DNA from 3 places in the Kribbella sp. VKM Ac-2571 genome. Region 2 is predicted to be linked to each of the others. Evidence: riboswitches for the same ligand, from Rfam matches in the RefSeq annotation. Region 2 holds a riboswitch; each other region holds the start of a gene.
The links. A riboswitch is a leader RNA that binds a small molecule or an ion and turns the genes downstream of it on or off. The one in region 2 is predicted to bind ZMP and ZTP.
Positions count from the first base shown of each region.

Region 1: linked by a shared signal. The riboswitch ahead of EV651_RS28615 (glycine hydroxymethyltransferase) and the one ahead of EV651_RS31095 (5-aminoimidazole-4-carboxamide ribonucleotide transformylase) in region 2 are both predicted to bind ZMP and ZTP.
Region 3: linked by a shared signal. The riboswitch ahead of EV651_RS32755 (bifunctional 5,10-methylenetetrahydrofolate dehydrogenase/5,10-methenyltetrahydrofolate cyclohydrolase) and the one ahead of EV651_RS31095 (5-aminoimidazole-4-carboxamide ribonucleotide transformylase) in region 2 are both predicted to bind ZMP and ZTP.

Region 1 covers NZ_SNWS01000014.1:205,057-210,791, forward strand. The annotation lists gene EV651_RS28605 (GbsR/MarR family transcriptional regulator) at 451-921, opposite strand; gene EV651_RS28610 (DHA2 family efflux MFS transporter permease subunit) at 984-2,537, shown strand; gene EV651_RS28615 (glycine hydroxymethyltransferase) at 2,590-4,038, opposite strand; ZMP/ZTP riboswitch at 4,067-4,147, opposite strand; gene EV651_RS28620 (acyl-CoA dehydrogenase family protein) at 4,147-5,735, opposite strand, start outside.
Region 2 covers NZ_SNWS01000016.1:207,220-212,954, reverse strand. The annotation lists gene EV651_RS31110 (exo-alpha-sialidase) at 1-521, shown strand, start outside; gene EV651_RS31105 (ubiquitin-like small modifier protein 1) at 518-799, shown strand; gene EV651_RS31100 (AAA family ATPase) at 864-1,403, shown strand; gene EV651_RS31095 (5-aminoimidazole-4-carboxamide ribonucleotide transformylase) at 1,393-2,271, opposite strand; ZMP/ZTP riboswitch at 2,290-2,383, opposite strand; gene EV651_RS31090 (trans-aconitate 2-methyltransferase) at 2,386-3,105, opposite strand; gene ilvD (dihydroxy-acid dehydratase) at 3,151-4,818, shown strand; gene EV651_RS31080 (acetolactate synthase large subunit) at 5,114-5,735, shown strand, end outside.
Region 3 covers NZ_SNWS01000018.1:147,931-153,665, reverse strand. The annotation lists gene prcB (proteasome subunit beta) at 1-164, shown strand, start outside; gene prcA (proteasome subunit alpha) at 214-1,071, shown strand; gene EV651_RS32765 (NUDIX hydrolase) at 1,068-1,682, shown strand; gene EV651_RS32760 (nitroreductase family deazaflavin-dependent oxidoreductase) at 1,710-2,129, shown strand; ZMP/ZTP riboswitch at 2,163-2,247, shown strand; gene EV651_RS32755 (bifunctional 5,10-methylenetetrahydrofolate dehydrogenase/5,10-methenyltetrahydrofolate cyclohydrolase) at 2,268-3,128, shown strand; gene aroH (chorismate mutase) at 3,159-3,527, shown strand; gene EV651_RS32745 (prephenate dehydrogenase) at 3,566-4,630, shown strand; gene cmk ((d)CMP kinase) at 4,661-5,365, shown strand; gene EV651_RS32735 (1-acyl-sn-glycerol-3-phosphate acyltransferase) at 5,362-5,735, shown strand, end outside.

The DNA of each region.
Region 1 (5,735 bases), on a different contig from region 2:
CCCACGCCTCGTCCATCAACGCGTGCGAGGTCGCGTTCAGCGGCCGATGGCCGACATACCGGTACTGCGGACGCTCGCCACGCCGGCGCCGCTCGTACTCGGCGATGATCTGCGGCCACTCGTCCGCCGAGACGGCCCGTGCCAGCCGGGACGCGAACGAGGTCCGTTCGCGCAGCTCGGCCCGCGAGGTGACCGGATGATCGGTCCGCCCGGTCATCGTCTCGAGCTTGTCCATCACGAAGGTGCCGCCGTGCGGCCCGATCCGGTTCCAGCGGGTGACCTTCAGCGACGGGCGGTTCGGCCCACCCGTCACCGCGTTCAGTGCACGCAGGGCGGCGATCCCGACGCGGTAGAGCGGGACGCGCCGCCGCATGACGCGCGTCTCCCACCGCGTCCGGTAGTCGCTGTCCAACCACGCCGTACCGACGAGCCGACCGGCTTCGCGACGGTTCACCGCGGATGTTCCGCGCGCCAGTTCTTGATCATTTGGTCCATGTCGGCGTGGATGAAGGCGAAGAAGTCGGCGGCCTCGGTGAGGCGGCGGCCGACGGGGGAGTCCTCGCCGAACAGGGACGCGCCGGAGCGGCTGGTCGACTCCCACTCGCTGAGGGCCAGGTTGCGGCGTTCCAGGATTGCGGCGAAGACGTCCTCGCGGATCCGGTAGTGGTCCTTGCGCGAGCCGGGCAGCCGTTCGCGGGAGATGCAGGAGACCTGGAGCAGTTGACGTACGGCGCCGGACACGGCCGGCTGACTGATCTGGAGCGACTCGGCGAGCTCGGCCGCCGTCATCGTCCCGGTCGGGCTGACCAGCATCGCGCCCATCACCCGCGCCGACATCGTCGGTACGCCGCTGTTCGCCAGCACCCCCGCGAAGCGCTCGACGAACTGGCTGACGGCCTCTCGGCTCGGTTCCTCCACCATGGTTGAAGCTTACAGTAATTTGATCTATCGCAACTATCACAGACTTCTGATAGTTTGAATTCATGACCTCGACCCTCGATTCCGGAGGGCAGACGCTGACCGGCGCCCGCCGCTTCGGTGTGCTCATCGCACTGTGTCTGGCCGTGCTCGTGCTCGGTCTGGACACCACCGTGCTCAACGTCGCGCTGCCGACGCTGGCGAAGGACCTGGAGGCGTCCACCAGTCAGCTGCAGTGGATGGCGAACAGCTACAACCTGGTGCTCGCCGCGTTGCTGCTGCCGGCCGGTCTGCTCGGCGACCGGTACGGGCGGCGCAAGATCATCGCGATAGCGCTCTCCTTGTTCGGCCTCGCGTCCCTGGCCTGCGCCCTGGCGGACTCGGCCGGCCAGCTGATCGCCGCCCGCGCGTTCCTCGGGATCGGCGCGGCGATGATCGTCCCGGTCGCGCTCTCGCTGATCACCGTGCTGTTCCGCACCGCGGAGGAGCGGAAGAAGGCGATCGGGTTCTTCGTCGTTGCCAACAGCATCGGTATGCCGCTCGGGCCGATCGTCGGCGGCCTGCTGCTCGACCACGCCGGCTGGCAGTGGATCTTCGTGATCAACATCCCGATCGCCTTCCTAGCAGCGCTAGCAGTCACGCTGCTCGTCCCGGAGAGCCGCAGCGCGAACCGCCCGGCGATCGACTGGCTCGGCATGATCCTGTCGAGCGCAGGCCTCGCGGCCCTCGTGTACGGCGTGACCAAGGCAGGTGAGGCGTCCTGGGGCGACACCGTGACGATCGTGTTCCTCGTGCTGGCCGTCGTACTGATCGCCGGGTTCCTGCTGTGGCAGCGGCGTACCAGCGAACCGTTGATCGAGCTGCGGCTGTTCAGCGAGCGGGTGTTCACCGGTGGCGCCGTCCTGCTGACGGTGTCGGTGTTCGCGATCTTCGGGTTGCTGTTCACGATGCCGCAGTACTTCCAGGGCATCAACGGGTCGGACGCGCTGCACACCGGTCTCAAGTTGCTGCCGTTCATCGGCGGTATGACGGTCGGCGCGAAGCTGGCTGAACCGGTGGAGGCGAAGGCCGGCACGCGGCTGGTGGTGATGTCCGGGTTCGTCGTGATGGCGGCCGGGTTCGTGCTCGGTGCCTTCACCGATCTCGAGACTGGATACGGGTACACCGCGACCTGGTTCGCGGTGGTCGGCTTCGGCCTCGGGTGCTCGATGCCGCAGGCAATGAACGCGGCGCTCGGCGTCCTCGACCCGGAGCGCGCCGGGACCGGCTCCGGCCTGTTGCAAGCGTTTCGGCAGGTCGGAGGGACGGTCGGCGTCGCCGTACTCGGCACCGTGCTGAACTCGGTCTACCGAAACAACGTCGACACCGCCGCGTTACCCGCGCAGGCAGCCGACGCGGTGGAGAAGAGCCTGGCCGGCGGGCTCGCGGTCGCCGAGAAGGCTGGCTCGCCGGAACTGCTGGACAACGTCCGCGACGCCTTCCTCAACAGTCTCAACACCACGATGTGGGTCTCGGCCGGCATCGCCGCCGCCGGCGCGATCCTCGCTGCGGTCCTGATGCCCGCGAGAGCCGAGAAGCCCTCGCAGGACGCCCTGATGGGAGTCAAGCAGGACACCTGATCAGACGCAGCGGCGCCCGCTCCCCGAAACGAGGAGCGGGCGCCGCGACGTGTCAGCTGAGCTCGAGGCCCGGGTAGAGCGGGAACTTGTCGAGCATCTCGGCCGAAGCGGCCTTGGTCTTGTCGGCGACGCCGTCGGCCAGCACGTACTTCGCCTTGGACGGAGCGCCCGCCGCGGTCGTGGTCGGCGTGGTCGAGGACAGGACGTCGACGATCAGCTCCGCGACCCGGTCGAACTCGTCGCCGCCGAAGCCGCGCGTGGTGAGTGCCGGCGTACCGATCCGGACACCCGACGTGTACCAGGCGCCGTTCGGGTCCCGCGGTACGGCGTTGCGGTTCGTGACGATGCCCGCGTCGAGCAGCGCCGACTCGGCCTGCCGGCCGGTGATGCCGTACGACGAGACGTCCAGCAGCACGAGGTGGTTCTCGGTGCCGTCCGTCACGAGCTTCACGCCACGCTTCATCAGGCCCTCGGCCAGCGTGACCGCGTTGTCGGCGACGGCCTGCGCGTACTCCTGGAACGACGGCTGCCGCGCCTCGGCGAGGGCGACCGCCTTCGCGGCCATCGTCTGGCTGAGCGGACCGCCCAGCACCATCGGGCACCCGCGGTCGACGGCGTCGGCGTACTCAGGCTGGCAGAGCACCATGCCGCCGCGCGGGCCGCGCAGCGACTTGTGGGTCGTCGTCGTGGTGACGTGCGCGTGCGGGACCGGGTCGAAGTCGCCGGTGAAGACCTTGCCCGCGACCAGGCCGGCGAAGTGCGCCATGTCGACCATCAGGGTGGCCCCGACCTCGTCGGCGATCTCGCGCATCTTGGCGAAGTTGATCTTGCGCGGGTACGCTGAGTAGCCGGCGATCAGGATCAGCGGCTTGAACTCGCGCGCCTGCTCGGCGACGAGGTCGTAGTCGAGCAGGCCGGTCTCCGGGTCGGTGCCGTAGGAGTGCTGGTTGAACATCTTGCCGGAGATGTTCGGCCGGAAGCCGTGCGTCAGGTGACCGCCGGCGTCCAGTGACATGCCGAGCATCTTCTGGTCGCCGAGCGCCTTGCGGAGCTTGGTCCAGTCCTCGTCGTTCAGGTCGTTGACATGCTTCGCGCCCGCCTCGGCCAGCGCCGGGGACTCGATCCGCTGCGCCAGGATCGCCCAGAACGCGACCAGGTTCGCGTCGATGCCGGAGTGCGGCTGGACGTAGGCGTGGGGCGCGTCGAACAGGGCCTTGGCGTGGTCCGCGGCCGCCTGCTCGACGGTGTCGACGTTCTGGCAGCCGGCGTAGAAGCGGTGCCCGATCGTGCCCTCGGCGTACTTGTCCGACAGCCAGTTGCCCATCGTGAGCAGGGTGGCGGGGGAGGCGTAATTCTCGCTCGCGATCAGCTTCAGCGAGGACCGCTGGTCGGCGAGTTCGGCCTTGATCGCGCCGGCGATGGTGGGTTCCACCGCGGCGATCACCTGCAGCGCGTTGTTGTACGCGGCCGACGCGGCGGCGGCGTCGAAGGACTGAGTCATCGTTGTCTCTCCTGCGGTTGCAGTGGGTCGAAGGCACCCAGGCGCACGGTGCCGACGGGTTTCGCTCCCCGGTGGTTCTCCACCTTCAGCGCGCCAGTCGCGACCCGCTCACCCTATCGCGCGCCCGACGATGCCAGCGAACGGTGTGGTCCGGGGCAGCGTCCCGAACACACCGCCCCAGTCATTGGCCAGCCGGGACGCGACGAACGCGTCCGCGACGTCAGGCGTCGAGTGCCTGATCAGCAACGAGGCCTGCAGGCACAGAGCCATGCGCGCGGCCAGCCGCCGCGCCCCGGCCTCGGCGTTCTGGATGTCAGCAAGCACTTGCAGTACGTCGTTGACCGCCGCATCGAGCCGCGCATCGGCACCTTGCACCGAACCGACCTCGAGCAACCACGCCTCGAGCGACTCCGGGCGGCGGAGCGCACGCAGTACGTCGAGGGCGTTGACGTTGCCCGATCCCTCCCAGATCGAGTTCAGCGGCGACTCCCGGTAGAGCAGCGGCAGCCCGGACTCCTCGACGTACCCGTTGCCGCCGAGGCACTCCAGCGCCTCTGCGACCATGAACGGCGTCCGCTTACACACCCAGAACTTCGCCAGCGGCAGCCCGATGCGCCGGAACGCGCTCTCCCGCTGATCGCCCGCGAGCGACGCGTCGACGGCCGCCGCGAGCCGCATGCCCAGGGCTGTCGCCGCCTCGCTCTCCAGGGCGAGATCGGCCAGCACGTTCTGCATCGCGGGCTTGTCGGCGAGCAGGCCGCCGAAGGCCGAGCGGTGCTGCGTGTGCCAGCACGCCTCGACGAGTGCGCGCCGCTGGAGCGCGGCCGAGCCGAGCACGCAGTCCAGCCGGGTCGCCGCGACCATCTCGATGATGGTCCGTACGCCGGCGCCCTCGTCGCCGAGGCGGTACCCGATCGTGCCGTGGAACTCGACCTCCGACGACGCGTTCGAGCGGTTGCCGAGCTTGTCCTTGAGCCGCTGCAGGGCGAACGGGTTCCGGTTGCCGTCGGCAAGAACCCGCGGTACGACGAAGCAGCTCAGACCGTCCGGCGCCTGCGCGAGGACCAGGAACACGTCCACCTGCGGGGCCGAGCAGAACCACTTGTGCCCGTTCAGCTGGTACACGTCGCCGGCGGGCGTCGCCGTTGTGAGGTTCGCCCGTACGTCGGAGCCGCCCTGCTTCTCGGTCATCCCCATCCCGGCGAGGACGCCGTTCTTCGCCGCGGCCGGCAGCCGGCGTACGTCGTACCGCGTGGCGGCGAGCTGCGGGACCCACTCCTTCGCGAGTTGCGCGTCCGCCTTGAGCGCGGGCACAGCGGCGTACGTCATCGAGATCGGGCAGCCGTGGCCCGGCTCGACCTGCGACCACAGGTAGAACCCGGCCGCGCGGGTCAGGTGCGGTGACGGGCGCTCGCTCGTCCACGGCGCCGCCTGCAGCCCGAATCCGACGGCCTGCTCCATCAGCCAGTGCCACGACGGGTGGAACTCGACCTCGTCGATCCGGTTCCCGTAGCGGTCGTGGGTGCGCAGCACCGGCGGGTTCTGGTTCGCCGGAAGAACGTGAGACAGCGCTTCCTCGGACCCCGCGAGCTCGCCGATCCGGAGCAGACCGGGATCGGCTGTGAGATCCCCCGTGAGGTCGGCGTACGGACGCAGAGCGTCACCTAGCGCCGCGTCCCGGGTGAAGAAGTTCACGC
Region 2 (5,735 bases):
AGGGCATCCAGGCGAGGTTCTTCCCGGACCCGTATCCGGAGTTCGGTCAGTGCGTCCACAAGCTGGCCGCGCACCCCGACGTCCCGGAGCGGATGTTCGCGCAGAACCACCACGGCGTGTACCGGTCCGACGACACCGGCGCGGTCTGGAAGTCGATCGCCGACGGCCTCCCCTCGGACTTCGGGTTCCCGATCGTGGTGCACCCGCACGAGCCCGAGACCGTGTACGTCTTCCCGCTGGTCGCGGACGCGAACCGGATTCCGACCGAGGCGCAGTGCCGGGTCTACCGCTCCCGCGACGCCGGCTCGACCTGGGAGCCGCTGGCCACCGGGTTGCCTGACGTCTCCTACGCCCCGGTGCTGCGGGACGCGATGACCGTCGACGCCGCCGATCCCGCCGGGGTGTACGTCGGCACGCGGGACGGCTGCGTCTATGCGAGCGCCGACGCCGGCGACAGCTGGACCGAGGTCGCGCGCCACCTTCCCGACGTACTGACAGTGCGTGCCGCGGTGGTCGGATGATCGCGGTCTGCCTACCCACCGTGCTACGCCCGTTCGCGGGCGGCGCCGAACGCGTGGAGGTCGAGGTGGACGGTTCGCCGACCGTCGCCTCGGTCTTCGCGGCGCTCGACTCCGACCACCCGGCGCTCCGCCGCCGCCTCACCGACGAGCAAGGCGCGGTCCGCCGGCACGTGAACATCTATCTCGGCAACGACAACATCCGCGACCTCTCCGGGCTCGAGACCAAGCTCACCGACGGGGACGAGCTCCTCATCCTCCCGAGCGTCGCCGGCGGCTGACGTCCGGCGCCGGCGAAAAGAAAAGACTGCCGTTCGGCGGCGGGCACGGTTAGCGTCGGGCGGCATGAGCAACGTCCTTCTCCTCACCGGCCCGTCGGGCTCGGGCAAGACGACCGTGGCCCGGATGGTCGCGACCGGCGCGCCGCGGCCGACGATGCACCTGACGACCGACGAGTTCTACCGCGGCATCCGCACCGGGTTCATCGCGCCGTACCTGCCGGGAGCGCACCGCCAGAACGAGGTCGTCGTTGACGCGATCGTCGCGACCGTGAGTGTGTACGCGCGCGGTGGGTACGACGTGGTCGTCGACGGCATCATCGGGCCGTGGTTCCTCGCCCCGTTCCGCGCGGCCGCCAAGGCGGGGGAGTGGACGATGTCGTACGTCGTCCTGCGTCCCGACCTCGGTACGACGTTGCAGCGCGGGCAGGACCGGCCCCACCCCGAGCTGACGGACGTCGACGCGCTCACCGGTCTGCACGGTGCGTTCGCGGACCTCGGCGCCCTCGAGTCGCACGCGATCGACACCAGTCGGCTCGATGTGGAGCGGACAGCTGCCAAGGTTCGCGAAGCCGTTGCCTCAGGTAACTATCTGCTCAGTGCCTGAACAGGCGGATCCCGGTTTCCGACCAGGTGATCCGGGCCGCCGCGCAGGCGGCCGCCACCTCGGGCGAGCGGATCGAACCGCCCGGTTCGGCAATGTGCGAAACGCCGTACCGCTGGGCCTCCACGACGTTGTCGGTGAACGGCAGCGCACCGTCGGAGACCATCGACACACCGGTGAGCGGATCGGCCGAACGGCGGGCCCACCAGAGCGCGGCCTTCTCACCGGCGAGCCGCGTACAGTCCACCCGCGACTGTTGCCCGGCGCCGATGCCGATCGTCATCCCGTCCTTCACCATCACGACCGTGTTCGACTGCGTGTAGCGGGCGACGATCATCCCCAGCACCACGTCGTCCGGAAGGTCGCGAGGCACCGGCAGCGCATCACGCTCCTGCGTCAGCCGCACACCGTAGAGTTCACGCACCTCCTCGGCCGGCGGCTCGAACTCCGGGTCCGCCTCCAGCACCAGGTAGGTCCCGCGCTTCTTCGCGGCGAGGATCTCCACCACGCCCTCGTCGTACCCGGGCGCGATGATCCCGTCCGACACCACCCGCTTCAGCACCATGGCCAACTCGAGATCCACCGGATGCGAGACCGCCACGAAATCGCCGTACGACGACTTCGGATCAGCGTCCCGCGCACGGGTGTACGCGGCTGCTACTGTCTCGCCGAGCGCGGCACCCGCCGGCGACACATGCTTGTACGACGCCGCAGCCGGTACGCCGAACCGCTCCGCAGCCTCCCGCACCAACTGCCATCCGGTCAGCGCATCGAGGACATTGATGTACGACGGCTCGCCGGCAACCACCGTGAACGGCGCATGGTCGATCGTGGCGGCTTGGTGCGGGTTCGTTCCATAGCGCAAACGCATGAGGACCTCCGACTAGATCGGAGGCGCCCAGGCGGACGACGCCCGTACGAACACTGTACGAACAGACCCGCTCCCCGGTGGTACTCCACCCTCGCCAGTCGCGGTGCGTCCAGCCTACTTCGTCGCGCGCACCACCAGCAGGCGTGATGCCTCGGTCAACGGTTCTCCGTGCCAGCCGCCCTCGATGACCACGTCCGAGAAGCCCGCTGCCAGCAGGTCAGCCGTGATCTCGTCGGCAGAGCGGAAGTACAGGACGTTGCGGTAGACCGCGTCGTGCCCGTCCTCGAAGACGTTGTGCGCGTCGAACGTCACGCGCCCGTTCGCGATCTCGATCAGCTCGAGCCACTCCTTCAGGTGCCCGGCCGCCGTGTCCCGTTCGCCGTACGTCGCCTCGCTCGTCCACTGCTCCCACGCCCGCGCCGCCGGATTGCGCGACTCGAAAGCGAGCACGCCACCGGGACGCAGCGCGGCCGCCAGCGCAGCGACCGCGGCCGCGTGCTCCGCGACGTGCATCATCGTGTTGCCGCTGCTGACCGCGAGATCCACATCACCGGTCGGCTCCACCGCCAGGTGGTCGCCGTCGATCCAGGTGACGGCGTCGGCGCCGGGCTGCCGGCGCGCGTACCCGAGCATGGTGGGACTCGGATCGATGCCGATCACGACGCGCCCGGGCGCGACCAGCGACCGGGTCAGCAGACCGGTTCCACAACCGAAGTCCAGGACCTTCGCGGTCCCCTCGGCCAAAGCACGGTAATAGTCGTGATCCTCACCGGACGGGTTGTCCAGGTCGTAGAGCTCCACCAACTGCTCGTCGCCGTACGGGTCATCGATCACCCACAGCACCTTACTGGGCGGCGGTCCAGGAATAGGGTGGGCGGCATGGTCGATGTGAAGCCCCGCAGCCGGACAGTCACCGACGGATTGGAAGCGACCGCCAGCAGAGGCATGCTGCGCGCGGTCGGAATGGGAGACGACGACTGGGCCAAGCCCCAGATCGGCGTCGCGTCGAGCTGGAACGAGATCACCCCGTGCAACCTGTCGCTGGACCGGCTCGCCAAGGCGGTCAAGGACGGCGTGCACGCGGCCGGCGGATACCCGCTCGAGTTCGGCACGATCAGCGTTTCGGACGGCATCTCGATGGGCCACGTCGGCATGCACTACTCGCTGGTCAGCCGCGAGATCATCGCGGACTCGGTCGAGACCGTGATGGAGGCCGAGCGGCTGGACGGTTCGGTCCTGCTGGCGGGCTGCGACAAGTCGCTGCCGGGCATGCTGATGGCCGCGGCCCGGCTCGATCTGGCGTCGGTGTTCCTGTACGCCGGTTCGATCATGCCGGGCAAGCTCGGCGACAAGGACGTCACGATCATCGACGCCTTCGAGGCGGTCGGCGCCTGTGTCCGCGGCCTGATCACCAAGGAGGAGGTCGACGCGGTCGAGCGCGCGATCTGCCCCGGCGAAGGTGCCTGCGGCGGCATGTACACCGCCAACACCATGGCGGCGTCCGCCGAAGCCCTCGGCATGTCGCTCCCGGGCTCGGCCGCCCCGCCCGCGGTGGACCGCCGCCGCGACGGGTACGCCCGCAGGTCCGGCGAGGCCGTCGTCGGGCTGCTGCGGAAGGGCATCACGGCCCGCCAGATCCTCACCAAGGAAGCGTTCGAGAACGCGATCGCCGTGGTGATGGCACTCGGCGGCTCGACGAACGCCGTACTCCATCTCCTCGCGATCGCCCGTGAGGCCGAGGTCGATCTGAGCCTCGACGACTTCAACCGGATCGGCGACCGGGTCCCGCATCTGGGTGATCTCAAGCCGTTCGGCCGCTATGTGATGACCGACGTCGACCGCGTCGGCGGCATCCCGGTGATCATGCGCGCGCTGCTCGACGCCGGCTTGCTGCACGGCGACTGCCTGACGGTGACCGGCAAGACGATGGCCGAGAACCTCGCCGACATCGCGCCACCGGACGTCGACGGCACCATCATCCGCGCGCTGGACAAGCCGATCCACGGCACCGGCGGCATCACGATCCTGCACGGCTCGCTCGCGCCCGAAGGCGCGGTGGTGAAGAGCGCCGGCTTCGACTCCGACGTCTTCGAAGGTACGGCGCGGGTGTTCGACGGCGAGCGTGGTGCGATGGACGCGGTCGGCTCGCTGAATCCCGGTGACGTGGTGGTGATCCGCTACGAAGGCCCGAAGGGCGGCCCCGGCATGCGCGAGATGCTCGCGGTCACCGGCGCCATCAAGGGTGCGGGCCTCGGCAAGGACGTCCTGCTGCTCACCGACGGCCGTTTCTCCGGCGGTACGACGGGACTCTGCGTGGGGCACGTGGCGCCGGAAGCCGTCGACGGCGGGCCGATCGCCTTCGTCCAGGACGGCGACCGGATCACCCTCGACGTGCAGCACCGCACCCTCGAACTCCACGTCGACCCCGAGGAACTCGAACGCCGCCGCGTGGGCTGGACCCCGAAGACCCCAGCCATCACCAAAGGCGTCCTCGGCAAGTACACCCGCCTGGTCCGCTCCGCCTCCGAAGGCGCTGTCTGCATCTAGGGACGGTCGTACCAAATGATGAGACACCGCGGCGTCCAACTTGACCGGGTCGCGGTCCGCGGGCGAATAATGCCTACATGCGATCGATTCTCCTCGTACTTGTGCGGCGCGCCGACTGACGCGACCACAGAGTCGAGCGCGCCCCCTTCAGCCCACCCGGCGGAGGGGGTTTTTTGTTGCCAATGCGACTATCTGCGACCCAGTAGTGCACCGGCGACAACCACGAGCGAGGATGGATCGGTCGCGAAGCAGTATCTGTTTCTTGGCATAACGTGACAGGACAAGGAAGGCACTCATGAGTGAGCAGCTGACCGGGGCACAGGCTCTGATCCGCGCACTGGAACATGCCGGAGTCGACACCGTCTTCGGCATCCCGGGCGGCGCGATCCTCCCGGCGTACGACCCGATGCTCGACTCGACCCAGATCCGCCACATCCTGGTACGTCACGAGCAGGGCGCCGGCCACGCCGCCCAGGGATACGCCGCCGCGTCCGGTAAGACCGGCGTGTGTATGGCGACCTCCGGGCCGGGCGCGACCAACCTGGTGACGCCGATCGCCGACGCGTACATGGACTCGGTGCCGATGGTCGCGATCACCGGTCAGGTGGCCGGGGCCGCGATCGGTACGGACGCCTTCCAGGAGGCGGACATCCGCGGCATCACGATGCCGATCACCAAGCACAACTTCCTGGTGACCGACCCCAACGACATCGCCACCACGATCGCCGAGGCGTTCCACATCGCCTCCACCGGCCGGCCGGGCCCGGTGCTGGTCGACGTGACCAAGGACGCGATGCAGACCACCGGCGTCGACTTCCAGTGGCCCACCGAGCTGTCGCTGCCCGGCTACCGGCCGGTGACCCGCCCGCACCCCAAGCAGGTGCGCGAGGCGGCCCGCCTGATCGTCGCCGCCGAGA
Region 3 (5,735 bases), on a different contig from region 2:
CCGGCGGTCCGGACATGTTGCGCCGGATCTTCCCGGTGATCGGCGTGGTCACCGCGGACGGCTACCGGCGGCTGCCGGCGGACGAGGTGGCGGCGCTCGTCGACGCCGCCTGGGCCCAGCGCCACGAGCGTCCCGACGGCCCGGCCGCGGCGTCCCTGACCTGACCATCTCGATGATCATGCCCGATCGACTGATTAGAGGACGACACCTTCGATGAGCGTTCCGTTCTACGTCTCGCCCGAGCAGCTGATGCGGGACCGGGCCGACTTCGCCCGGAAGGGCATCGCCAAGGGCCGCAGCGCGATCGCGCTGCAGTACGCCGACGGCATCCTGTTCGTGGCCGAGAACCGCTCGCCCGCCCTGCACAAGGTGGCCGAGATCTACGACCGGATGGCGTTCGCCGCCGTCGGCCGGTACAACGAGTTCGAGAACCTGCGGATCGCCGGCGTCCGGCTCGCCGACATGCGCGGGTACTCCTACGACCGGCGCGACGTCACCGGCCGGGCGCTGGCCAACGCGTATGCGCAGACCCTCGGCGCGATCTTCTCCTCCGGCGGCGAGAAGCCGCTCGAGGTGGAGATCCTGGTCGCCGAGATCGGCGCCGGCCCGGCCGACGACCAGATCTACCGGCTCACCTACGACGGCTCGATCGCGGACGTCCGCGGTTACGCCGTGATGGGCGGCGCCGCGGACACGGTCGCGGAATACATCGGCGAGCACTACAACGACGGCATCTCGCTGGCCGGCGCGGTCCGGCTGGCAGTGGACGCGCTCGGCCACGACAGCACCGAGATCCGGGAGCTCACCCCGGACCAGCTCGAGGTCGCGGTCCTGGACCGGACCCGGACCCAGATGCGCAAGTTCAAGCGCATCTCCGAGGAGTCCTTGGCCGGCATCCTGAGCGAGTCCAGCCCGGCGGTGGACGCGAAATCGGAGCCGGACCCGGGTTCGGACGCGAGTGACGCGAGTGACTCCGGTGAGTCGTCGACGGCTGACACTCCAGTCGCGCCGCCGGCGGACGACGCACCGGTGGCGCCGCCGGAAGACTCGGACGACGACCGTCCGCTGTGACGGACCAGATCGAGAACTCAGCCGCTACCGACAAGGTGGCGGCTGAGCCGTCTCGGCCGGCCGACCCGGCGCCCTGGGAACTGCTGGGGGAGGAGCCGGGCTTTCACCGGTTCCTGAGCGTGAACCTGCGCCGGTACCGGATGCCTGACGGGCGCGAGGTCGATTGGGACGTGCTCGGCCCGAAGTCCGATGCCGGCATCACGTCCGGTGTGACCGTGCTGCCGTTGACACCCGAGGGCCGGATCGTCACGGTGCGGATGTTCCGGGCCGGACCGGACCGCGTCGTCACGAACCTGCCGGGTGGGTACGTCGAGCCCGGCGAAGACCCGGCGGTGGCCGGTGTCCGGGAGCTCGAGGAAGAGACCGGCTACGTCTGCGAGTCGCTCGATGTCGTCGGCTGGCAGTGGTCGGCGGCCTCGTCGACGTACCGCAAGTACGTCGCGATCGCCCGCGGCTGCCGCCCCGACGGGAAACAACAACTGGACGAGACCGAGGACTGCGTCCCGGTGGAGCTGTCCCTTGACGCGTTCCGTGCCGAGCTGCGCACACCCGGTGCGATGACGGGAATCGACGCCGCCTATCTCGCGTTGGACCACGCAGGCTTGCTCTAGCAACCAGCAATCTGTGGAGGAATCGATATGAGCGACTGGAACGCCAACATCATCACCGAGTTCCGGGACAACGAGGGCAAGGTCGGTGGCCAGTTCGAGGGCGCGCCGATGGTCCTGCTGCACCACTACGGCCGTCGGAGCGGGCAGGAGTACGTCGCCCCGACGATGTACCTCGCAGACGACAACGATCCGGACCTGATCTACGTTTTCGCGAGCAAGGGTGGCGCCCCCACGAACCCGGAGTGGTACCGCAACCTCACCGCCGCCGGCAAGGGCACGGTCGAACGCGGGACCGAGACCTACGAGGTGATTGTCAAGGAAGTGACCGGCGCCGACCGCGACCGGATCTACGCCGAGCAGGCCCGGCGGTATCCCGGCTTCGCCGACTACGAGCGCAGTACGGCGGGTATCCGCACCATCCCTGTGCTCGAGCTCAAGCGCGCATAAGGATCCAGGCGAGCTGGTCGGGCCGGTATCCTGGCAGCGGACCGCGACTGGCGCTGAGGTGGACGACCACCGGGGAACGGTCTGCCATCCGGCTTCGCCGCGCGCCTGGGCACACTTCTGACGCAGAGGAGTGCGCCGATGAGCGCAGAACTGATGATCGGGACCGACCTCGCCGCCGACATGGTCGCCAAGGCGGCCGAACGGGCACGGGTCCTGCAGGAGCAGTACGGCGTGCAGCCGTGTCTGGCGACCGTCCTGGTCGGTGACGACCCGGCGTCGGCGACGTACGTGCGGATGAAGCAGAACCGCTCGAAGAAGGCCGGGATCGCGTCGCTGAGCGTCGTACTTCCGGCCGAGACGACCACGGAGGAGCTGGTCGCGGAGATCACCAAGCTCTCCGCCGACCCGGCCGTGCACGGGATACTGCTCCAGCACCCGGTACCGGCGCAGATCGACGAGCGGGCCGCGTTCGAGGCGATCGACCCCGCGAAGGACGTCGACGGCGTCACGATGCGGTCGTTCGCGGCGATGGCGTTCGGGGATCCCGGGTTCCGCTCGGCCACCCCCGGCGGGATCATGCGGCTGCTGGCGGCGTACGACGTACCGCTCGAAGGGGCGCACGCCGTCGTGATCGGCCGCAGCCCGATCCTCGGTAAGCCGGCCGGCATGTTGCTGCTGGCATCGAACGCCACCGTCACGTACGCGCACTCCCGGACCCGGGACCTGCCCGAGCTGGTCCGGACCGCGGATGTGGTGATCGCCGCGGTCGGCAAGGCGAACTTCGTCCGCGGCGACTGGCTGAAGCCGGGCGCGGTCGTGGTCGACGCCGGGTACAACGAGGGCAACGTCGGCGACGTGCACTTCGCGGAGGCGGCCGAGGTGGCCCGGCTGATCACGCCCGTCCCGGGCGGGGTCGGGCCGATGACGATCGCGCTGCTGCTGGAGCAGACGGTCGACGCCGCTGAGACGGCTGTCCACTCTTTGACTACTCTGGCCTAGGGTTGGGGGACAAGATCTAAGGAGGCGGACGTGGCGGTACGGGCGATCCGGGGTGCCACCCAGCTGGACGTGGACGAGCGCGAGCACCTGCTCGAGCGGTCCGCGGAGCTGGTGAAGGCGGTCCTGGAGGCGAACGATCTGGAGAACGAGGACCTGATCAGCATCCTGTTCACCGTCACGTCGGACCTGCGTTCGGAGTTTCCCGCGGTCGCGGGCCGGCAGATCGGGCTGACCGACGTACCGCTGATGTGCATGCAGGAGATCCCGGTGCCGCATGCGCTGCCGCGGGTGGTGCGGCTGATGGTGCACACCGAGACGCCGCGGTCCCGGGACAAGATCCAGCACGTCTACCTGCACGGAGCCGTCGCGCTCCGCCCGGACTTGACCGGCGCCCAGTGAGCGCGGCGCAGTGAGGGTGGCGCAGTGGGGGTGGCGCAGTGAGTGAGTTGCGCGGGCCGGTTCGCGTTGTCGGCACCGGTTTGATCGGTACGTCGATCGGTCTGGCGCTGGCGCGGCTCGGTGTGGTCGTGGAGCTCGTCGACGGGAACCTGGACAACGCGCTGATGGCCGAGCGGATCGGCGCCGGCTCGCGGCTGGTCGAGATCGAACCGCAGCTGGTCGTGGTCGCCGTACCGCCGGACCACGTCGGCGCCGTGGTGGCCGAGCAACTCGCACAGACCAACGCCGTCGTGACCGATGCCGCGAGCGTGAAGTCCAAGCCCCTGACCGATGCGCGCCGGCTGACCGGTGACGTCAGCCGGTACGTCGGTAGTCACCCGATGGCCGGCTCCGAGCGCAACGGCCCACTGGCCGCACGCGCGGACCTGTTCGACGGCGCGACCTGGGCGATCACCCCGCACGCGACGAGCGCTCCGGAAGCGGTCGATCTCGTACGCCGGCTCGCCGAGGCCTGTGGTGCCCGGACGGTGGAGCTGTCGGTGGAGGATCACGACCTCGGTGTCGCCCGGGTGTCGCACCTTCCGCACCTGATGTCGGCGCTCGCCGCGGGCACGCTGGCGGACGCGCCGTCCTCCCATCTCGAACTGTCCGGCCAGGGTGTTCGCGACGTGACCCGGATCGCGGCCGGCGACCCCCGGTTGTGGACCCAGATCGTGTCCGCGAACTCGACCGCGCTCACCGGCCTGCTGGAGCAGATCCGCGGCGAGCTCGACCGGCTGCTCGTTGCCCTCGGCAAGGAAGAGGCGGCCGACGAACTGACCGCCATCCTGGGCCAGGGCGTGTCTGGCGCGGTCCGCGTCCCGGGCAAGCACGGTACGCCGCACATCGACCTGGTCACGGTCCTCGTCACGATCCCGGACCGGCCCGGTCAGCTGGCCCGGCTGTTCGCCGACGCGGCCGAATCGGGCGCGAACGTCGAGGACCTTCGCATCGACCACAGCCCGGGTCGCCCGGTCGGTGAGGTCGAGCTCGCCGTGAAACCGGGATCCGTCGACCAGTTGGTCGAGGTCCTGACCGACCGCGGGTGGGTAGTCCACCGGTAGGTTGTCCCCGGCCGAAGGTAATCTTCGGGCATGATCATCGCTGTTGACGGGCCGAGCGGCTCCGGTAAGTCGAGCACCGCGCGTGGAGTGGCCACGCGCCTCGGTCTGCGGTACCTGGACACCGGTGCGACGTACCGCGCGGTGACCTGGTCGGCCGTCGACCGCGGGCTGGACCTGGACGACACGGCGGCGGTCGCGCAGCGTGCCCGGGAGCTCGAGCTGGAGATCAGCACCGACCCCGGCCATCAGTTCGTGATCGCCGACGGGACCGACGTGACGGCCGCGATCCGGGAGCCGCGGATCAGCGCGGTGGTGTCGAAGATCGCCACCAACCTGGACGTCCGCAAGGAGCTGATCCGGCGCCAGCGGGAGATCATCGACGACGCCCAGAACTCGGCCCAGAACCCCGGACAGCCGGGCGGCGGGATCGTGGTCGAGGGCCGCGACATCGCCACCGTGGTCGCCACCGATGCCGAGCTCAAGGTCCACCTGACCGCCGACCAGGACGCGCGGATGTCCCGGCGCGGCGCCGAGCTCGAGTCCGGTTCGGTGACCGCCGAGCAGCTGCGGGACCAGATCGTCCGCCGCGACGCCGACGACGCCACCGTTTCGCAGTTCCTGGTCGCCTCGGACGGCGCGGTGACCGTCGACTCCACCCATTTGAGCCTGGAGGAGGTCGTCGACGTGATCAGCCGACTCGCAAAGGAGACCGTTCCCCAGGGCCGGGAGTCATGACGGCGAACGTCACCGGACACAAGGACCTGCCCCGCACGGACGATCTCCCGGCGCTGCCGTACCGGTTGGCGCTTCCGATGCGGGCGGTTGCCAGGTATTACTTCCGCCGTAAGTACAAGCTGACCATCCACCACGAGGACCGGTTCCCGCGGACCGGTCCGCTGCTGATGGCGCCGAACCACCTGAGCCTGCTGGACGGGCCGCTGCTCGGGGCGATCGCGCCGCGGATGCTGCACCAGCTCGGCAAGATCGAGGCGTTCGGCGGCCTCCAGGGGGCGATCCTGCGCCGGGTCGGCCAGATCCCGGTCGACCGATCGACGTACGACGTGCTCGCGATCCGGCAGTCTATCCAGGTACTGCGGGACGGCCG